One region of the Serratia ureilytica genome, then DNA from elsewhere that is predicted to be linked to it. Evidence: predicted binding sites of a transcription regulator. Region 1 holds the regulator's gene; each other region holds the start of a gene.
The links. The regulator CRP, encoded in region 1, controls carbon source genes, mostly activating them, when cyclic AMP is high. The targets are predictions, from matches to a motif close to ATGTGANNNNNNTCACAT.
Positions count from the first base shown of each region.

Region 1 (7,417 bases):
CGAAGCTGTTTTCCGCCTGCGCCACCTTGGCCGGCTCCGCCGACGTCTGGTACGCCACGGTGACGTCCACCGCATAGGCGCTGGCAGCGCTGAGCGACAGCGCCAGCAGCGCCGCGTTGCGTAAAGAAAAGAGTTTGCCCGCCATGTTCCGCTCCGTTGATAAAAATCTGTTCAGTTGCTGACAGTTTTATCTGAGCGATGACGGGCGATAAAAGAATAAAAAAGTCTTCTTTATTACCTTAGGTAATATTAAAGCGAATCACAGCACGATCGTCCCGCGCAAGAACACGTGAGCGTAGCCGCCGAGCAGCGTGCGGTCCCCTTGCAGTTCGCAGAACAGCTCGCCGCCGCGCGCCGAAATCTGCCGGGCGTGCAGCCGATGGCGGCCGAGACGCGCCGTCCAGTAAGGCATCAACGTACAATGCGCGGAACCGGTCACCGGATCCTCGCCGCCGTCGAGCGTGAAATAGCGCGAAACGAAGTCCACGGTGTCACCCGGCGCGGTGACGATCACCGCGCGGCCGGCCAATGCGATCAGCGCCGGGATGTCCGGGCGCAGCGCGCGCACCTGCGCCTCATTTTCCACCACCGCCAGCAGCGCTTTCGCCTGCCACACTTCCTGCGGCTGCACGCCCAGCAGCGCCGCGAGGCCCGCCGGTTCGGCGACTTTCTGCGGCGGCCTGGCGGGGAAATCAAGCACCAGCCGCTCCCCATCCCGCTCATCGCGCTTGACGAACAGCTCGCCGCCGGCCGATCTGAAGCGAATATCCTTCAGCGCCGGGTTAACCGCGCTGAACATCACATGCGCCGCCGCCAGCGTGCCATGGCCGCAAAGATCGACCTCACGCTCCGGGGTAAACCAGCGAATGGCGGTCATGTCGCCGTCATCCCAGACAAAGCTGGTCTCCGGCAGGCCGATCTCGTTGGCGATCGCCTGCAGCCGCTCCGTCGGCAGTGGCTGCGTCAGCAGGCAGACCCCGGCCGGGTTGCCGCGCAGCCCCTCACCGGTAAAGGCGACCACGTGATAATAGTTTTCCGCCATCGTTCCGCTCCTTAATGCCAAATCAGTAATACACAGGCTGCAGTCAGCAGCCCCATGGAAACGTTGAAGATAATCCAGGCCTTTTTGCTGCGCAGCAGGCGGCCGATCACCGTGCCGAACGCCAGCCAGATAACGCCGGCGACGATGTTGACCGCCAAAATGCCCAGCGCGATCGCCGCAATGGAACCGTTGTACTTATCGCCCGCCAGACTGAAGCTCGCCACCGCGCCCAGCGCCATCAGCCAGGCTTTCGGGTTGAGGAACTGCAACAGCCAGCCCTGATACAGCCGCACCGGCTGCGGCGGCGCCACGTCGGTTTCCAGCTTTTCATAGGCGGCGGTGGCGACTTTCCACGCCAGCCACAGCAGGTACAAACTGCCGAGGATTTTCAGGATCAGGTGCAGCGACGGGTAAACCAGGATCAGGCTGCCGACGCCGAAGGCCACCAGCAGCAAAATGCTTTGCATGCCGAGCATGATGCCGATCATCAGCCACAGCGAACGCATAAAGCCGAAATGAGCGCCGGAGGTGGTCAGCAGCAGGTTATTGGGGCCAGGCGTGATGGCGGCGACCCACAGGAAGCCCAGCATCGAAAGGAATAAACTCGGTTCCATGGCACGGGTGCTCCTCACCCAAGGCGCTTTTTTGCAGTATCATTGTCAGTTATTGGTATTGAAGCTAACAGTGCGCCTGGGATCTCACAATAGTCGCCAACAACATTTTTACTCCGCCTATGCATGACGTCTTTCGCCCCCTGACCGGGGCCAGTAACCCGCACCTGCAAACGCTGTTGCCGCGGCTGGTGCGCCGCCGCGTGTTATTGAAACCGCATTGGCAACGGCTGGAATTGCCCGACGGCGATTTCGTCGATCTCGCCTGGAGCGAGGATCCGGCGCAGGCGCGCGATAAACCGCGCGCGGTGCTGTTCCACGGTCTGGAGGGCAGCTTCTACAGCCCCTACGCGCATGGCCTGCTCAACGCCTGGCGCGAACGTGGCTGGCTCGGGGTGGTGATGCACTTTCGCGGCTGCAGCGGCGTGCCCAACCGCAAACAGCGCATCTACCACTCCGGCGAAACCGAAGACGCGCGTTTCTTCCTGCGCTGGCTGCACGACAGCTACGGCGAGGTGCCAACCGCGGCAGTAGGCGTTTCGCTCGGCGGCAACATGCTGGCCTGTTATCTGGCGCAGCAAGGCGCCGACAGCCTGCTGCAGGCGGCGGTGGTGGTCTCGGCGCCGCTGATGCTGGAGCCCTGCGCCTATCGCATGGAGCAAGGTTTCTCCCGCGTCTATCAGCGCTACCTGTTGGGGCAGCTGAAACAAAACGCCACCCGCAAGCTGTTGCACTACCCGGACACCCTGCCGCTCAAGCTGTCACAGCTGAACGGGTTGCGGCGCATCCGCGAATTCGACGACGCCATCACCTCGCGCATTCACGGCTTCAGCGACGCCACCGATTATTATCGCCGCTGCAGCGCCCTGCCGCTGTTGCCGGCGATCCAAACGCCGCTGCTGATCATCCATGCGAAGGACGATCCCTTCATGACCCATGAGGTGATCCCCGACGTCGCCGGCCTGCCGCGCAATATCGAATATCAGCTGACCGAGTTCGGCGGCCACGTCGGCTTTGTCGGCGGCACGCTGAAAAAACCGCACATGTGGCTGGAGCATCGCATTCCGGCCTGGCTTTCCCCTTCTCTGGACATCCCGACGTGATCATTCCCTGGCAAGAACTGGCAACCGACACCCTGAACAGCCTGATCGAATCCTTTGTGCTGCGTGAAGGCACCGATTACGGCGAGCACGAACGATCGCTGGAGCAGAAGGTGGAGGACGTGCGCCGCCAGCTGAAAAACGGCGAGGTGGTGCTGGTGTGGTCGGAACTGCATGAGAGCGTCAACATCATGCCGCGCGGTCAGATCCGCGCCGGGCAGGAAGAAATTTAGTGGCGCCCGGTTCTATGACTGACGGAAAAAATCAGGTAACAATGGGACATTGCAAACCAGCGCGCGCCATTTTTTCCTGACATAGAGAGCGTCAACAAGAGCCACAATAATCCCCTGACGCCGGCGCATTCAACACGGAGTGACAACCACCATGTCTGCCAAACATCCCGTTATCGCGGTGACCGGTTCCAGCGGCGCCGGCACCACCACCACCAGCGTGGCGTTCCGCAAAATCTTCCAACAGCTCAACATTCGCGCCGCCGAGCTGGAGGGCGACAGCTTCCACCGCTACACCCGGCCGGAAATGGACGCGGCGATCCGCAAGGCGCGCGATCTGGGCAGACACATCAGCTATTTCGGCCCCGAGGCCAACGACTTCGGTCTGCTGCAGCAGAGCTTTATCGAGTACGGCAAAAATGGCACCGGCCGTTCGCGCAAGTACCTGCACACCTACGACGAAGCGGTACCCTACAATCAGGTGCCGGGCACCTTCACCCCGTGGGAGCCGCTGCCGGCGCCGACCGACGTGCTGTTCTACGAGGGGCTGCACGGCGGTGTGGTCACCGAACACCATGACGTGGCTAGCCACGTCGATCTGCTGGTCGGCGTGGTGCCGATCGTCAACCTGGAGTGGATACAGAAGCTGATCCGCGATACCGGCGAACGCGGCCACTCCCGCGAGGCGGTGATGGACTCGGTGGTGCGTTCGATGGAAGACTACATCAACTACATCACGCCGCAGTTCTCGCGCACCCACATCAACTTCCAGCGCGTACCGACGGTGGATACTTCCAACCCGTTCGCCGCCAAAGCCATTCCCTCACTGGATGAAAGCTTCGTGGTGATCCACTTCCGCGGGCTGGATCAGATTGACTTCCCCTATTTGCTGGCGATGCTGCAGGGCTCGTTTATCTCGCACATCAATACGTTAGTGGTGCCGGGCGGCAAGATGGGGCTGGCGATGGAGCTGATCATGGCGCCGCTGGTGCAGCGGCTGCTGGAAGGCAAGAAGATCGAATAAACGCGTTGAGCGCGGCGGCGGGCCGCGCTCCGTCTCGATTACGCCGGCTGGCGGATCTCGAAGCTGTGGGTCACCGTGGCGGCCTTGTTGAGCATCAGCGCCACCGAGCAGTACTTCTCCGCCGACAGGTTCACCGCTCGCTCTACGATTTTGTCGGTCAGATCCTGGCCGGTGACGATGAAGTGCAGGTTGATATGGGTGAACAACCGCGGGGCTTCTGCACGGCGCTCGGAGGTCAGCTTCACCTCGCAGTCGCGCACGTCGTTGCGCCCTTTTTGCAGGATGGACACCACGTCGATCGCGCTGCAGCCGCCCACCGACATCAGCACCATTTCCATCGGGCTGGGCGCTTTATCGCCGGCGTTGCCGTCCATCAGCACCTGGTGGCCGGAGGCCGATTCACCCAAAAACGTTAACCCTTCCACCCACTTAACTCTTGCCTGCATTCTCGTCACTCCGGTTGATTTCTTAAAATCAGAGTACGCTTTCGCATAGAAACAGGCAACGTAACCTGATGCTAATCATGCTGAAGCGAGACAACACGAGACACCCGCCTTACTCTGTGCTACAAACAGAGCCGCAATAAATCTTTCCGGGACACTGAATTTCAGGGAAACGCCCAGAGAAAGGCTCCTTTACCGGTATGTTAACAGAATGTAGCTTGCAGCGCTTACGGCAAGTTAATATGCTAGAGCGACAGCGTATTTTTATGACACGCCTCAAAACTTGCCGGTAGCCCTCGCTCATAACTGCGGCTACAGGCGGGTTTTACAGGGAACTCTGACCCCTGTGACACAAGGCAGCGATAACAACAGAGGATAACAGCGAATGGTTCTCGGCAAACCGCAAACAGACCCTACTCTCGAATGGTTCCTGTCTCATTGCCATATCCACAAATATCCATCGAAGAGTACGCTGATTCACCAAGGTGAAAAGGCCGAAACGCTTTACTACATCGTGAAAGGCTCCGTCGCGGTGCTGATCAAGGATGAAGAAGGTAAAGAGATGATCCTGTCCTACCTCAACCAGGGGGATTTCATCGGCGAGCTCGGATTGTTCGAAGAAGGCCAGGAGCGCAGCGCCTGGGTTCGCGCGAAAACCGCCTGTGAAGTGGCCGAAATTTCCTACAAGAAATTCCGCCAGCTGATCCAGGTGAACCCGGACATCCTGATGCGTCTGTCCGCCCAAATGGCGAGCCGCCTGCAGGTCACCTCCGAAAAAGTGGGCAACCTCGCCTTCCTGGACGTTACCGGCCGCATCGCGCAAACCCTGCTGAATCTGGCGAAGCAACCCGACGCCATGACTCACCCGGACGGCATGCAGATCAAGATCACCCGTCAGGAGATCGGCCAGATCGTCGGCTGCTCGCGTGAAACCGTTGGCCGTATTCTGAAAATGCTGGAAGATCAAAACCTGATTTCCGCCCACGGCAAAACCATTGTCGTCTACGGCACCCGTTAATCCCTGAAAAAACGGCGCAGTCTGCGCCGTTTTTTTGTCTGCTCTCTGCCATGTGGCGCCGCCTGATCTACCACCCGGAAATCAACTACGCACTGCGACAAACGCTGGTGTTGTGCCTGCCGGTGCTGTTCGGCCTGCTGATAGGCCAGCTGCAGCTCGGCCTGATGTTCTCCCTCGTGCCCGCCTGCTGCAATATCGCCGGGCTGGATACGCCGCATAAGCGCTTCTTTAAACGACTGATCGTCGGCGGTTCGCTGTTCGCCTTCAGCAGCGTGCTGCTGCAACAGGCCCTGCTGTGGCACGTGCCGCTGCCGGCGCTGATGCTGGGCCTGGCGCTGCTGCTCGGCGTCACCGGCGAAATCAGCCCGCTGCACGCCCGGCTGTTGCCGGCGGCGCTGGTGGCCGCCATCTTCGCCCTCAGCACGGCCGGCACGGTGCCTATCTGGCAGGCGCCGCTGCTGTACGCGATCGGCACCGCCTGGTATGGCTTATTCACCTGGTTCTGGTTCAAGCTGTGGAAAGAGCAGCCGATGCGCGAGACGCTGAGCCAGCTCTATCTGGAACTGGCGGACTATTTCGAAGCCAAATACTCGCTGCTGACCCAGCACACCGATCCGCAGACCGCGCTGCCGCCGCTGCTGGTGCGCCAGCAAAAGGTGATGGACCTGATCAGCCTGTTGTACCAACAGCTTAATTTCCTGCCGCACGCCAACAATCTCGAGCAAAAGCGCCTGCAGCGCGCCTTTCAGGTGGCGATGGACCTGCAGGAGCACATCACCGTCAGCCTGCATCTGCCGGAAGAGGTGCAAAAACTGGTGGAGCAGAGCCAGGCCGAAGCGATCATTCGCCGCAATGCTCAGGTGATCGCCGGCCGGCTGCGCGTGGTGGCGCACGATATTCTCTATCATCAATATTCGAAGCGCTTCTCCATGACCCACGAGCTGGCGGCGCTGGAAAAAATGGCGGCGCAGCATCCCGATAATCCGGTCGGCCAGTTTTGTTATTACCACTTCAGCCGCATCGCCCGCCTGCTGCGCACCCAGCATCCGCTGTACCGCCGCGACCTGATGCCCGGCCAGCACCGCCTGCCGTTTTGGCCGGCGCTGGTCAGCTATCTGTCGTTCAAATCCACCGCCCTGCGCAACGCCGCGCGGCTGGGCGTAACGCTGGCGGTCGGCAGCAGCCTGGGTGCGGTATTCAACCTGCCGAAGCCTTACTGGATCCTGCTCACCATCATGCTGGTGAGCCAAAACGGGTATAACGCCACCCGGGTGCGTATTCAGCACCGTGCGCTGGGCACGATTGCCGGGCTATTGCTGGCAGCCGGGCTGCTGCAGCTGCAGTTGCCGGAGGGAGAAACGCTGAGCATCATGCTGGTGATCACGCTGCTGGCCTACCTGGTTTCGCGCAAGAACTACGGGCTGTCGGTGATTGGCTTTACGGTCACGGCGGTTTACACCCTGCAGCTGCTGGCGCTGAACGGCTCGCATTTTCTGGTACCGCGCCTGATCGATACGCTGATCGGCTGCGTGCTGGCGTTCGGCGGCACCATTTGGCTGTGGCCGCAGTGGCAAAGCGGGCTGCTGCGCAAGAATGCCCATCAGGCGCTGGAGAACGATCAAGCCGCGCTGCGGCTGATGCTGAAGCAACCGGAACCGGACGCCACCGCGTTGGCCTATACCCGCATGCAGGTCAACCAGGCACACAACGCGCTGTTCACCTCGCTCAATCAGGCGATGCAAGAGCCGGGGTTCGCGTCAAACTATCTGGCGGACATGCGGCTGTGGGTCACTCACAGCCAGTTCATCGTCGAACACCTGAACGCCATGACCATTCTGGCACGCGAGCACTACATGCTGACGCCGAAACTGGCGGAAGAGTATCTGCAGACCTGTGAAATCGCGCTGCAAAGCTGCCAGCAGCGGTTGGAATACGACGGCCCGAGCAGC
Region 1 is NZ_CP071320.1:310,200-317,616, reverse strand. It holds gene tauA (taurine ABC transporter substrate-binding protein) at 1-145, opposite strand, end outside; gene J0X03_RS01435 (PhzF family phenazine biosynthesis protein) at 260-1,042, opposite strand; gene J0X03_RS01430 (LysE family translocator) at 1,054-1,656, opposite strand; gene J0X03_RS01425 (hydrolase) at 1,776-2,756, shown strand; gene J0X03_RS01420 (YheU family protein) at 2,753-2,986, shown strand; gene J0X03_RS01415 (phosphoribulokinase) at 3,138-4,007, shown strand; gene J0X03_RS01410 (OsmC family protein) at 4,046-4,453, opposite strand; gene crp (cAMP-activated global transcriptional regulator CRP) at 4,836-5,468, shown strand; gene J0X03_RS01400 (YccS/YhfK family putative transporter) at 5,519-7,417, shown strand, end outside.

Region 2 (7,417 bases), 1.4 Mb from region 1:
GATCGGCCTCACCGGTCGGCAGACGCAGGCGGTGGAACAGCAGCCCCGCCGCCAACAGGCCGACGCCGCCGACCAGCAGCGTGGCGGCCACGCCCAGCTCCTGCGCCACCAGCCCCCACAACAGGCTGCCCGCCGCCATCGCGCCGTTGAACACCATCAGATAGATGGCCAGGCCGCGGCCGCGCACCCAGTTAGGCAGCACGCCCTGCGCCGCGCCGTTGAGCGTGGTCAGCGCAATAATCCAGCCGGCGCCCAGCACCAGCAGCAGCACCACCGCCAACCACTGCGGCGGCGCCAGCGACAGGGCCGCCATTACCGCCGCCGTCAGCACCGCCGCCAGCAACACCAGCCCGTCGGCGTTCAGCCGCTGGCGCAGACGCGGCAGCACAATAGCCCCAAGGATCGCCCCGGCGCCCACCGCCCCCAGCAGGACGCCGTAAAAACCGGCGCTGCCGCCCAGCATGCGGCGCGCCACCAGCGGCAGCAGCGCCCAAACCGAGCTGGAGAAGGCGAAGAACACCGCCGCCCGCAGCAGCACCACGTGCAGCTCGCGGCTGGAACGGGCATAGCGCAGCCCGGCGCGGAAGGCGCCGAAGAAGTGTTCCGACAGGCCGCTGTCCTCAACCTTCGGCCGCTTCCACCACAGCAGCGCCGCGATCACCAGCACATAGCTCATCACGTCCGCGCCGTAGGCCGCGCCGGCACCGAAGCTGGCCAGCAGCAAACCGCCGGCCGCCGGGCCGATGGAGCGGGCGATGTTGATGCCCAGCGAGTTCAGCGCCACGGCGTTTTTCAGCTCGGCGCGCGGCACCAGCTCCGGCACGATCGCCTGCCAGGTCGGCCCCATCAGCGCCGCGCCGATACCGCCGACGAAGGTCAGCGCCAGCAGGTATTCCACCGTCAGCGCGCCGGTCTGCGACAGCAGCAACAGGCTGCCGCTGACGCAGGCCAGCAGAATTTGCACGAAGATCAGAAAGCGTCGCCGATCGAGAATGTCCGACAGCACCCCGGCCGGGATGGCCAGCAGGAACACCGGCAGCGTGGCGGCGGTTTGCATCAACGCCACCGCCGAAGGGTTGCTCGACAGGTCGGTGATCAGCCACGAGCTGGCGACGTCGCGCATGAAACTGCCGACGTTGCCGAGCACCGTGGCGCCCCACAGCACCGCAAATAATGGAATTTTCAGCGGCGCGAAGCCGCCCGCCGCCGCCTTGTTTTCCGTCTGTTCAGCCATCCGTTCGCTCCTTCAAATCGTTAAATGCCACCAGCAACAGCGCGCCGGCCAGCCCGAGGTGTTCAAAAAATCCGTTCATCATCTGGCCGCGCTCCGCCCCGTCGAACTGCCAGAACGGATTGGCCATCAGCGTCGCCATCAGGGTAAAACCGGCCAGCGCCAACGCGCCGAGCCAGCGATAAAAACCGCTCAGGATCAGCGCCGACGCCGCCAGTTCCAGCAGCGTCACCAGCACGGCGAACAGCGCCGCCGGCTGCAGGCCGAAGTGGGCCATCTCGGCGATGGCGCCCTCAACGTTCAGCGCCTTGACCAGCCCGCCCTGAATATAGGCGGCGCAGATCGCGAGCAGCAGCACCCAGCGCACCGCAGGCGCGTGCAGCCGCTGCGCGCAGCGGGCGACGATAACAGTCAGGTTCATCGCGCCCCCTTAAAACGGCGAATTCTGGATGAAGGCCAGCAGATCGGCGTTGAAGCGATCGGGATCGGCCTGCGCCAAACCGTGAGAGCCGCCGGCGTAAACATTCAGCTCCGCCTGTTGCATAAGCTTAGCGGCTTTCAGCGCCGAGGCGCCGATCGGCACGATCTGATCGGCGTCGCCGTGCACCAGCAGCGTCGGCTTGTCGATCGCCAGCAGATCGGCGGTGTAATCCACTTCGGAGAACGCGCGCACGCAGTCGTATTGCCCTTTCACGCCGCCCTGCATGCCCATCAGCCAGAAGCTGTCGATCAGCCCCGCGTTGCTCTCCACCTCGTCGCAGTGGAAGCCATAGAACGGCACCGCCAGCTCTTTGAAGAACTGCGAGCGGTTGCCCGCCACGCCGCTGCGAATGCCGTCGAACGCCGCCATCGGCGTGCCCTCTGTGTTGACCGGCGTCTGCAGCATCAGCGGCGGTACGGCGCCGACCAGCACCACCTTCGCCACCCGATCGCTGCCGTGACGGCCGATGTAGCGCGCCACTTCGCCGCCGCCGGTGGAATGGCCGACCAGGATCAGATCGCGCAGATCCAGCGTTTCGATCAGCAGGGCCAGATCGTCGGCGTATTGGTTGATGTCGTTGCCGTGCCAGGTTTGATCAGAACGGCCGTGGCCGCGGCGATCGTGGGCGATCACGCGGAACCCGCTCTGGCCGAAAAACAGCATCTGGTTGTCCCAGGCATCGGCGGACAGCGGCCAACCGTGCGAGAACAGGATCGGCTGGCCGCGGCCCCAATCCTTATAGAAAATGCGTGCGCCATCGGGCGCGGTAAGAGTGCTCATGACGTGTTCCCCGCTCGGTATCGAATTGGATTTTGGACGGGTTAACAGTACGGCAGGCGCAAAGGCAGTGATAACGGAATAATTTTCGCATGATCGCGAGTTTTTTTGCTGAAGAGGCCGGCGTCGCCGCCGGCGCAAAACGTCAGATGTTTTCCAGATCGATGCCGCGCGTTTTCGGGCCGAACAGCCCGATCACCAGCATCACGATCAGCATGCTGGCGACGATAAACGCGATCACCCCCAGCGAACCGCCGTACTGCAAGATAATGCCGATAATGATGCTGCTGAACACCGTCGACAGCCGGCTGAAGGAGTAGCAGAAACCGACGGCGCGGGCGCGGATGTGGGTCGGGAAGATCTCGGATTGATAGGAGTGGTAGCTGTAGGTCAGCCAGGCGTTGGACCAGGTGATGAAGAAGCCGCACAGGATCAGCCACAGCGGGTTGTTCTGCAGCGCGAACAGCGAGCCGAAGATCACCGTCACCAGGCAAGACAACACGATCTGCCACTTATTCTCCATCTTGTCGGCGTAGAAGCTGCACAGCAGCGAGCCCAGCGGGTAGGCCAGCGTGATGAAGAAAGCGTACAGCAGGCTGTGGGTGACCGAAGCGCCCTTGCCCGACAGCAGCGCTGGCAGCCAGTTGCCGAAGCCGAAGAAGCCGATGGCCTGAAAGAAATTCATCACCACCAGCATCAGCGTGCGATCGCGATACTGCGGCGCCCAGATATCGCGAAAGCGGCCGCGCAGCGGCGCGCCCTCGGCATCGTCAACCGGGCGCGACGGGAAGTCCGTGGCTGCCACGCCGCAGCGCCGCTCCATATCCCGCATCACCTGCCGGGCCTGCGCATAGCGCCGCTGCTGCACCAGCCAGCGCGGCGACTCCGGCAGCCCCTTGCGCACCAGCCAAATCACCAGCGAAGCCAGCGCGCCGGCGATCACCACGTAGCGCCAGCCGCTCAGGCCCCAAATCGTCTGCGGCACCAGCCACCAGGACATCAGCGCCACCGCCGGCACCGACAGGAACTGCACGAAGAACGCGAAGGCGAAAGCCCGGGTGCGCAGATGCGCGGGCACCCACTCCGTCAGGTAGGTATCGATGGTCACCAGCTCAATGCCGAGCCCGACGCCCACCAGAAAGCGCAGAAAGATCACCCACTCCGCCTGCTGTTGAAACGCCAGCAGCAGCGAGAAGGCGCCATACCAGATCAGGGCGAACATGAAGGTGGCGCGCCGGCCGAAGCGATCGGCGTACGGGCTCAGCAGGCTGGCGCCGACGAACAGGCCGAGAAAGGTGGCGGAGGCGAAGGCCGCCTGATCCGACACGCCGAAGACGCCCTGCGCGCCGGTGTGGAAAATGCCGTCGGCGATAAGGCCGGTGCTGATATAGCCGGTCTGGAACAGATCGTAGAGTTCGAAAAAGCCGCCCAGCGACAGCAGAATGATAAAGCGCCACAGGCCGGCCGACGCGGGCAAGGCGTCGATTCTGGCCGCCAAATCCCGCGCATGGATCGGCGACGCCGCTACAGAGTCACTCACCGTTAACCTCGCATTAACATTTTTGATGACTTTCTATGCTAGCGAAGCGGCGTCGGAGTTAAATTTTTAATTAGCAGACTATGAAAAAAAGTTAAGCATAAAACGCTGCAGCAGCCTGTTTTATAGCAGGAAAATGTAGCGCGGGATGCCGCAGCGGCATCCCGAATCGGCAGGTTAACGGCTGTGGTGGTGCTGCAGCCGTTCGCTGCGGTAGGCGCTCAGCAAGCACCAGCCGAGGGCGATCAGCGCCAGCGGCGCGGCGACGAAGCCGATGTTGCCCATGCCCAGATGCAGGCTCACCTGATTGCCCAGCAGCGCGCCGCTGCCGATGCCGAAGTTGTACAGGCCGGAGAAGATCGCCATCGCCACGTCGGTGGCGTCCGGCGCCAGGCTCAAAACCCTGGCCTGCATCGACAGGCCGATCGCCATGATCGCCATGCCCCAAAAGATGCACAGCACCGTCAGATGGCTTTCGCTGCCGGCGGCCGGCAACAGCAGCAGCAGGCTCAAGGCCAGCAGCGTAATGGCGCCGATAAAGAAGCCGGAAGGAAAACGCTCGCTGTAGCGGCTGAACAGCAGGCTGCCGACGATGCCGGCGGCGCCGAACAGCAACAGCATCAGCGTGGTGAAGTTATCCGACAGCCCGGCCACGGTCTGGATAAACGGCTCGATGTAGCTGTAGGCGGTGAAGTGCGCCGTCACCACAATGATGGTCAGCATGTAAAGCGCCATCAGCGCCGGGCGCTTGAACAGCAGCGGCACGCTGGCCAGCGAACCGGAGTGCTCGCTTTTCAGCACCGGCAACAGGCGCCACAGCAGCACCAGCGCCAGGGTGGCGCACACCGCGATGCCGATAAAGGTCATGCGCCAGCCGAGCAACTGCCCCACCACCCGCCCGAGCGGCAACCCGAGCACCATCGCCAGCGCGGTGCCGCCCGCCAGCAGGCTCAGCGCCTGGGCTTTCTTGCCCGGCGGCGCCACGCGGATCGCCAGCGAGGCGGTGATCGACCAGAACACCGAGTGCGCCAGCGCCACGCCGGCGCGCGAGATAACCAGCGTGGTAAAGTTCCAGGCCACGGCGGTCAGTATGTGGCTGGCGATAAACAGCATGAACACGCCGATCAACAGTTTGCGGCGCTCGATCTTGCTGGTCAGCAGCATGCACGCCAGCGAGGCGGCGGCGACGATCCAGGCGTAAATGGTAATGATCAAGCCGACCTGTTCGGTTTGCATCGAAAAGCTGGCGGCGATATCGCTCAGCAGACCGACCGGAATAAACTCGGTGGTGTTGAATATAAAGGCCGAGACGGCGAGGATGACCACGCGCAACCAGGCGGTTGAGCGGGAAACGGGAGCGTGTTCCATGGTAAAAAAAATCCGGACAGGTGCGGGCAAGTCGCGATATTTTAACCAACCGGCCCGCTAAATGCGATACGCGTCACATTTTAATTGTGTGGTTTTTTTCACCGCCCATCGACACGCTCACCGACGCACGGTTGCCAAAATGCTGTGCTAATCTATTGAAGCGTACCAATTTTTCCTGCCGCTCTTCCCCGGCCGTCCACGCGCCGCGCCGAAGACCCGCGCAGTGTCCCTTTGGCGTTTCCTGAGGCGAGGTCATTATGATGTCCGCGATTTATGATTGGTCCGTACTTGCCCTGCGCAATGTTTACGATCGCCGCATCCAGGGCCAGCCGGTGCTCGACAGCGCGGCCCTCTTCCCCGACGCCGAACGCTTTACCGCCCAATGGCGGCAGATCCGCGAAGAGGCGCTGACGGTCGCCCACGATCTGCACAATATCCCGCGCTTCCACGAGATCATGAGCCAGCAGGCGTCCATCTCCGCCAACGACGCGCGCGACTGGCGCATGTTCATCATGAAGGCCTATGGCCAGCCCATCCCCCGCAACCTGGCACGCTGCCCGACGCTGGCGGCGCTGATCGCCTCCTCGCCGGACGTGCTGTCCGCGTCGCTCTCCTTCCTGGCGCCCGGCAAACAGGTGCCGCCCCATCGCGGCCCGTTCCGCGGCATTCTGCGCGGCTATCTGGTGCTGGACATGCCCAAACGCGCCGACGGCGCGCCGGCGGCGGTGCTGAAGGTGGATGGCCGCGAATACCGGCTGCGCGAAGGGGAGTTCATGCTGTGGGACGATACCTTCGAACACGAGGTATGGAACGACAGCCCGCAGGTGCGCACCGTGCTGCTGCTGGACATTCGCCGCCGCGACATGCCCGGCGGGCTGCGGCTGCTCTCCAGAGCCATCATCGCGCTGGTGCGGCTGAACGTGCGCTGGATGCAGCGCCAGTTCTGACTGCGGCGCACAGGCGATTAACCACCCTGAGAAGCCAGCCACTGGCCGGCGGTGGTGGCGGCCATGCCCTGGCGCGCATTGAAGGTGTTCGCCTTATCCCAGGCCACGCCGTCGGGTCGGGCGAAAGCCAACCGGTATTTCGCGCCGACGTCATGCGGATGATTCCGCACCTCCGCCTGCAGCCGCTCTTTGTCCAACAGGACTCTGTTGACCTCCACGCCCCAGTGCGCCTGCATAAGATCGGCAAGCTCACGGTAGGTCAGCGTGTCCCCGGCGATATAGACCACCTGGTTGCGAAACGCGGGCCGATGGAAAAAAATCGCGGCCGTCAGCCGGCCAATGTCCTCGGGAGTGGTCAGCGTCACCGCATACTGCCAATCGCCCAGCGCGCGCACGGTTTTGCGTTCCGCATCCACCACGCCAAAACCCGAGTCAAACAGGTAGCTGGTGAAAATGCCCGTGGAAACAATCACCCACTCCGTTGCGCTCTGCGCGCGCAGCAGGTGACGCACCTCGAGCTGTTCATCCCACACCGGCTGCCCGCTGCCTTTACCGACGACATCGTAGTCCACGCCGAACTGCCACGGGAAGTAGCGCGCCACGCCGGCCTGCAAAACGGCCTGGGTGATCTTTATCTGCGTGCCCGCCCCGCCAACGAAGCCGCTGCAGTTGATTACCGCATCAAAGCCACGCAGCAGCACGCTCAGCGCCTCCACCCCGCTTTGCTGCAGATCGCCTTCCACCACGGCGATCCCGAGCCGCGCCAGCTCATCCCGCCGCGCCCGGAGCGGGCCGCTCACGGCGCGGGCGGCCTCCGGCCGGAGCAGTACGCTGATTTTTAAAGATGGAGATAACCGAGCCTGCCGGCTCATCGCTCGCAGTACCGGCAGCCCCAGTTCGCCGGCGCCGAGTATGAGCACGGTATTGATGGATGGATTTGTGGATTTCATGCTTGCCTCCTGTCTTGACACTGCGTCATCCTGACAGCTGACAAAAACGGGTTCAATTAGGTACACGCGTGATACCGGGGAGGAATATGACGAGCGATCGGGAAGCGCTGCTGCAATTTTCGCAAG
Region 2 is NZ_CP071320.1:1,662,709-1,670,125, reverse strand. It holds gene J0X03_RS07745 (MFS transporter) at 1-1,234, opposite strand, end outside; gene J0X03_RS07740 (DoxX family protein) at 1,227-1,652, opposite strand; gene J0X03_RS07735 (alpha/beta fold hydrolase) at 1,662-2,492, opposite strand; gene J0X03_RS07730 (MFS transporter) at 2,635-4,029, opposite strand; gene J0X03_RS07725 (sugar transporter) at 4,204-5,394, opposite strand; gene J0X03_RS07720 (aspartyl/asparaginyl beta-hydroxylase domain-containing protein) at 5,655-6,341, shown strand; gene J0X03_RS07715 (aromatic alcohol reductase) at 6,359-7,291, opposite strand; gene J0X03_RS07710 (winged helix-turn-helix transcriptional regulator) at 7,378-7,417, shown strand, end outside.
Region 2: J0X03_RS07725 (sugar transporter) is a predicted target of CRP. The motif match lies at 5,456-5,473, and genes of this name have one in related genera.

Region 3 (7,417 bases), 2.3 Mb from region 1:
GGCCGTCAGCAGCGACAGCCTGGCGCGATCCATCGCCGCCTGCTGGCGATGCAAGGCGTCGCCCGTCACCAGGTTAATCTTGGCGTCGCGCAGAATATTGGAAATAAATACGGTGGAAAACAATTGCAGCAGAGAAAATAGCGCGATAACGCAAATTACGCCGCTTAATAACCCCATGCTTTTGCCGAAGCCAAACGCGCGCGGCAGCGCGGGCGCAGGTTTTGCCCCGCGGCCAAGTGTCAGTTTTATGTTCATGATTTTTAGTCGGTAATACCAGGATGCCGCGAGTCTAACGAGCATTGATGACACGACGATTACAGCCCCCATAGACGGGTGTTGCCGGGTTCGGAATGCGTTGAAATCATGTTAAGGCGTGAACGAAAGAGGGAATTGTCTTGGTGAGAAAATAAGCTTCTCTGCGAATCGCCAAATAAGAAATATTATTTTAGAAACAGAGAAATTCATTCAAGTCGAATATCAATCAATATTTCAAGGCATATCCATAATAAATACTGCCGTAGGTTAAACTCGTTGTATTGAAGCGTGGGTCAGACATTTTCTGACCCACTCACTTCCCGCTTAAATCCTCACCCTTTAACCGACGACACCACATTGAGCGGCTGGGCATCCGGCAGGATATTCATGTGCTCCAGCACCTGGGCCATGATCTTGCCGAACACCGGCCCGGCTACCGAGCCGCCGAAGTGCTTGCCGGCTTTCGGGTTGTTGACCATCACCACCAGCGCTACCTGCGGATCGCTGGCCGGCGCCACGCCGGCGGTATAGTTGATATAGCCGCCGTCGTATTTGCCGCTGGGGCCCATTTTCTCGGCGGTACCGGTTTTGATCGCCAAACGGTAGCCGGGCACCGCAGCGCTCACCCCACTGCCGCCCGGCAAGGCGTCGCTTTCCATCATATGCACCACGGACCTGACCGTATCGGCCGGCAAAATGCGTTGCCCCATCACCGGCGGCGTCACCTTAGTGATCGACAGCGGCCGATAAATGCCGAAGGAACCGATCGCGGCATACTCGCGCGCCATTTGCAGCGGCGTCACGCGCAGCCCATAGCCGAAGGAGAACGTGGCGCGTTCGATATCGGCCCAGCGCTCGCGATGCTGCGGCAGGTAGCCGCTGCTCTCGTTGCCGATGCCAAGCTCGGTCGGCCGCCCCAGGCCAAAGCTGCGGTAGACCGCCGGCAGCACCGTGGCCGGCAGCGCCAGCGCAATGTGCGATACCGCGATGTCGCTCGATTTTTGCAGCACGCCGGTGATGGTCAGCTTCGACCAGTGGCCGACGTCCTTGATCAGGTGACCGTTCACCCGATACGGCGTGGTGTCCAACACGGTATCCGGCCGGATCAGCTTATGCTCCAGCCCCACCATCACCACGACCGGTTTCACCGTCGAACCCGGTTCGAAGCTGTCGCTGCTGCACACGTTGCGGATATCTTTCGCCGGCGTGCTGCCATAGTTGTTCGGGTTGAACGACGGATAGCTGGCCATGCCGAGGATTTCGCCGGTGTCGATTTTCACCAGCACCGCGCAGCCGGAGTCGGCCTGGTTAGCCACCACGCCGTCGCGGATCTGCGCATAGAGCACGTACTGGATAAATTTGTCGATGCTGAGCGTCACATTCGGCGGTGGAACCGGATCCACGCTTTTAATCACGCCGATCACCGCACCGCTGCCGTCCTTCTGGTAGACCCGCAGGCCGTTTTTACCCTGCAGCAACGGGTTGAAGCCCAGCTCGATGCCCTCCAGCCCCTGATTGTCCTGGCCGACGATGCCGATCAGTCCGGCCGCATCCTGGCCCATCGGATAGAAGCGGCTGAAATCCTGCTCGGTGCTGACGCCGGTCAGGTGCAGTTTGCTGATATAAGCGGCGTTGTCGTCCTCCACCTTGCGCGCCAGGTAGACAAAGCGTTTGTGCGCGTTGCTCTGGATCAGATGCTGCACGTCCGCCAGCGGGATCTTCAGCACGTTGGCCATGCTCTGCCAGCGTTCGTTGCCGGTATCGGTCTGGGTATCGAGAATATGCTTCGGATCCAGCACGATGTCTTTCGACGACACGCTGACCGCCAGCGCCTCATTGTTGCGATCGGTGATCATGGCGCGGTTGGTCGGCACTACCTGGGTGCGAATCGAGCGCTGATCTGCCTGGTTCGCCAACTGCTGGTGTTCCAGCAGTTGCAGGTAACCGACCCTGAACGCCAACAGAAAAAAACAGACCAGCATGCCGGCGCAAATCCAGCCGAAACGAACTGTGGAATAGGTTTTACCGCTCTTTTTGGTCGATGGCGCCACTGTTGTGTTAACCCTGCGTTTTTATTCGGTTTATCGTGTTATTTCAGTCTACCTTGCCGGAAATGGTCAGGAGATTGCAGTTTGTAAGAAAGTAAAAACAAACCGCATCACCGTTGCACATCCGCACTGTCGTTTAACTGCGGTTTAGTTTGCGCCGCGTCGCCGGGCTGGGGCGCGTTGGCCGGATCGAAAATGTGGTCGAGGATCGCGCGCGCGGTCGGCCCCGCCACCACGCCGTCGCCGCCGCCGTTTTCCAGGATCAGCGCCATCGCCACCCGGGGGTTTTTGTAGGGGGCGAACAGCGTATAAAAGATGTGATCGCGCAGCCGCACCGGAATCATTTTGGCGTTGTAAGTCTGGTTTTGCTTCAGGCTGAACACCTGCGAGGTGCCGGATTTAGCGGCAATCTGGTACGGCGCGGTATGGAACAGCTTGTATCCGGTGCCGTTCGGCAGGTTGGCCATGCCATACATGCCGTTGCGCACAATGCCCCAGTAAGGCGAACGGGGATCGCCAATCTGCAGCGCCTGCGTCGGCGGCTGATAACGCGTGACCCGGTTGCCCTGCTGCAGCGAATACAGCAGGTGCGGCGTTTTCACCTTACCGTTGTTGATCAGCGTAGTCAGCGCTTTCACCATCTGAATAGGCGTCGCCACCCAATATCCCTGGCCGATGCCGACCGATACCGTATCCCCCTGATACCAGACTTTTTTGTGCACCTTCAGCTTCCAGTCGCGGCTTGGCAGCACGCCGCGGTACTCTTCGTTCAGATCGATGCCGGTCGACTGGCCGTAACCAAACTGGCTCAGCCAATGGTGAATGCGATCGATGCCCATCTCATACGCCACCTGATAAAAGAAGGTATCGGCGGACTCTTCTATCGCTTTGGTGACGTTGAGCATGCCGTGACCGGTCTTCAGCCAGTCGCGATAGCGCCGCTCGGTGCCGGGCAGCGTCCAGGTCGGCGCGCCGAAAAAGGTGGTGGTGGGCGTGATCACCCCGGCAAACAGCGCCGAAACCGCCATGTAGGGCTTCACCGTCGACGCCGGCGGGTACAGCCCCTGGGTGACGCGGTTGATGAGCGGCAGATCCGGGTTGCGGAGCAGCGCCTTATAGGCCTGATAGCCGATGCCTTTGACGAAGGGATTGGGATCGTAACTGGGGCTGGAGACCATCGCCAGAATGCCGCCGTCGCGCGGATCTTCCACCACCACCGCGGCGCGTTGCCCCTTCAGCACCGATTCGATGTACTGCTGCAGCGGCAGATCCAGCGTCAGGTAGATGTTTTTGCCGGCCTGCGGCGGCTGCTCCTTCAGCAAGCGGATCACCCGCCCGTGGTTATCCACCTCCACCTCCTGATAGCCGGTGGTGCCGTGCAGCTCGGACTCGTAATAGGCCTCGATGCCCTGTTTGCCGATGTTGCGATCGGCGGCATAGTTCTCGCTCAACCCGGCCTTGTCCAGGCGCTTGAGATCGCTGTCGTTGATCTTCGACACGTAGCCCAGCACGTGCGCCAGCTGCGCGCCGTAAGGATATTCGCGCTGCTGATAGGTATCGATAGTCACCCCGTCGAAACGGTATTGATTGACGGCGAAACGCGCCACCTCGGTGTCGTTCAGCCCCGCTTTTAGCGTTATCGGCTTGTAGCGGCTGTTGTGGTGCATGTCGTCGCGAAACGCGCTGATATCTTCCGGCGTCAGATCGACGATCGGCGTCAACGCCTGCAGCAGCGCCGATATATCGGTGATTTTGCTGGGCGTGATCTCGATGCGATACAGTGTCACGTTTCGTACCAGCGGAATGCCGTTGCGATCGAAGATCAGCCCGCGGCTTGGGGCGATCGGCAACATCTTGATGTCATTCTGGTTGGAGCGCGTCTGGTAAAAGCCGTGCTGGCGAATTTGCAGCCGGTAGAGGTTGACGACCAGCGCGCCGAAACAGACCACCACCAGCGCCAGCGCCACGGCCGCCCGGCGGATAAACAGCATCTCTTCCGCGGAGTGGTCGCGAATTTTTTCTTTTAACAGGGCCATGCGGAGCCGATACCTTTTGCGTCACATTTCCCCGCAAAATCAGGGAACTGAAAAGCCGGCAAGCATAGCGTTATCGGGCGCGACGCCCCATGAAAAGGTTGCTAATGAAATGGCATAACTGTTTCAGCATATTGGAATGTTACCGGCGGCGATTTTTTCACCGCGCGCCCCATTGAGCCGCCGTTCCTCTCAATGCTACAATGTGATCCTTATCACACTATTACCGTTATTCTCCTCCGCATTTTCCTGTCGGCGCCCTGCCGGATGCGGCTTTTTGTTACATAGGATCGAGTTCGATGAGTACCATTGCCACCGGTTTAATCATGATGCGCTGGGAGTTGCTGAGCGCCGTGATGATGTTCTTCGCCAGCCAGTTAAACGTCGTTTGCCGTAAAACCAGCCGCAATGGCATGGCGTTCATGTTCAGCAGCCTGGGCCTGTTTACCGCCTGCTGGTTCGTGATGGGCCTGATGGGCATTCACTTCACCCTCGAAGCCTTCACCCAATTCTGGTCATCGGCCTGGGATCGCTACGTGGACGTGGTCAGCACCATGCCGGTCGATTGGCCGATGCCGTAATCTCGCCGCAGGGGGCAACTCAGGCCGCCCCTGCAATCAGTCCGCTTCCGCAGACGGCGCCGCCGCCAGCCGCGCCATCAGCGCCCCCGCTTCGAGCAACAGCGCCTGCTCCCGCTCGGACAGACAGCTTTCCATCGCCGCCAGCAACCACGCCTCACGTCGGACGCGGCTTTGCTGCAGCAAACCCAGCCCGGCGGACGTCAGCCGCACCCGCACCCGGCGTTTGTCTTCGGCATCCGGCGTGCGCACCAGCAGCCCCTCGGCTTCCAGCTCGCGCAACGCGGCCGCCAGGTTTGAGGAGCGCATACGCTCCGACTCCGCCAGCAACGACGGCGTCGCCTCGCCGCCATGGCGATCGATAGCCCCCAACAGCATCAGCTGGGCCCAGGATTTTTCGTCGCTGCGCGACTCGCGCCGCATGCGGCGCACCAGCGACATTAACTGCGTGCGCAGCAGCGTCACGTCTTCAGGATGATCTTTTTTCATTGGCATCAATAGATAACGATAGATTCAATCGTACTTTCACACCGGGGGCAGGAACGGTCAACCGAAATTGGCGCGAGAGAAACCCCAGGCCGCTATTTGCGCGCGCCGGGACTGGCCAGCAACGCGCCATCCATCAGGAAAGCGAACAGCAAACCGATACCGCCGCCGAGCAGCACATTAAACGCCCTTTCCGCCGCGATTTCCGGCGCTTTTCCGGCGATAATCAATGCACAGGCGATGCAGGCGCAACGCACGCCAAAGCCTAAGGCATAACGATGAAAAGAGACCAATGTCAGCATCGTGGCCACGGTAAGCAGTTCGTAGCCCATATCGCTATGCGGTATGAGATACCCCAGCAAAATGCCGGCGGGAACCCCCATCAACGCACCTGACGCCCGCTGACGAAGCTTATTGCGCGTGGTCGCCATATCGCCGGTGATCACGCTGACGGCCGACCAGATCACCCATTGACCATAATCGAGCTGCCGCCATTCGACGAGCGCGGCAGACAGCCCGACGGCAAAAATCACGGCCAACAACGCTTCACCGCAGGCGACCCGGGCGCCAAATCCTTCGCTGCGGTGCAGTTTAAGGTAATGACGCCATGCATTTTCAAACGGCAGATAAGCCCGTTGCCGGTGCTCTATCAGCGCGAGCGCCAACACCGGCAAAGCGGCCACCCAGAGATAGGGAAACAGTGCCCAGGCGCGTTGGATCATTGGCGCGTGCGTGCCGCCTTCTGCAATCTCGCACGCCAGATAAAGGGCCGGGATAAAGATAAAATTACCCAAGGATCGCAATTTGCCGCCGCAGGCGGATATCCCCACCGCCGCCGCCGCCGCAAAAACGCATGCCAAAATGAAGGTCGCCGGCGCCCGCATGGCGTACAGCAACGTCATGAAAACCGACAGCAGCGCAGCCGCATGCAGCATGACGCCGAGCGGCGCCAACTCAACCCTTTCGAACACGATAAACAGCGATATGGTAACCACCGAAGCCTTCAGCCAGTCGACGTTTCCGGTCGCCAGAGTCAGCGCCAGCAGCGGCGCCAACATCCACGCGCCCCGCAGCAGCAGCCGCAGGTTGATTTCGGCACGCAGCTGCATCAACGTTCGCCCAGCTGTTCCAGCGTGACGATATCGGCGATCGTCGCGAGCGTTTCCATGGAGATCCGGTGTTCTTGCGCGGTGGCTGCGGCGCAGGCCTCTTCCAGCACCCACACCTGATAATCACGATCGTGCGCGTCACGCGCCGTCGCCTGTACCGCCCAGGTGCTGCTGACCCCGCAAATTACCAGCCGCTCGATGCGGCGGGCGCGCAGTATCGCGTCCAGATTGGTGCCATAAAAAGCGCTGACGCGCGGTTTTACGATCGTTAATTCGCCCAGCTCTGACGCCAAATCGGGATGAAAAGCCGTCCCGGGTTGATCCAATGCGATAGCGCCAAATTGATGTGCCTGGCCGAACATCCGGGATTGTTTGGGCTGATCGATATAACCGGCGGCGAACCCGACTTTGACCAAAATACGCAGCCAATCCTTGCGCCGCGCGAGCGCTAATGCGCTGTTTGCCCGCACGATGACGTCGCGCTCAATGACCTGCTGCGCAGAACGCGCGATTTTTCCCTCAGGATGGGTGATATCAACGATGTAATCCAAAGCGATCAATGCGGTATTCATAGAGAGCTTCTCCTTGCCGCCGACACGACGATATGGGTAGAAGATGGGGCCGCCGAGCGGCCAGGAGGAGTAGCTTAAAATAAATACCTATGATAATATAGCTATTAATTTATAGCAAAATGTAACGACACGGCTGGCTTTACGTCTGCTCACGCAATTCTTCCGCGCCAGCCCATTCGCAGTGTTATTATTAACGTGCTTAATATCCCCTCCAAATTCAACGTGGTACGACAAATCAATGGAAGCGTGGAAAGTCAATCTGATCTCGGTCTGGCTCGGGTGTTTCTTCACCGGGCTGGCGATGAGCCAAATCCTCCCTTTTCTGCCGCTGTACGT
Region 3 is NZ_CP071320.1:2,622,578-2,629,994, forward strand. It holds gene J0X03_RS12145 (methyl-accepting chemotaxis protein) at 1-255, opposite strand, end outside; gene J0X03_RS12150 (penicillin-binding transpeptidase domain-containing protein) at 588-2,306, opposite strand; gene mrdA (penicillin-binding protein 2) at 2,414-4,339, opposite strand; gene J0X03_RS12160 (YjcB family protein) at 4,636-4,917, shown strand; gene J0X03_RS12165 (MarR family winged helix-turn-helix transcriptional regulator) at 4,954-5,403, opposite strand; gene J0X03_RS12170 (FUSC family protein) at 5,496-6,509, opposite strand; gene J0X03_RS12175 (cysteine hydrolase family protein) at 6,509-7,081, opposite strand; gene J0X03_RS12180 (multidrug efflux MFS transporter) at 7,320-7,417, shown strand, end outside.
Region 3: J0X03_RS12160 (YjcB family protein) is a predicted target of CRP. The motif match lies at 4,540-4,557, and genes of this name have one in related genera.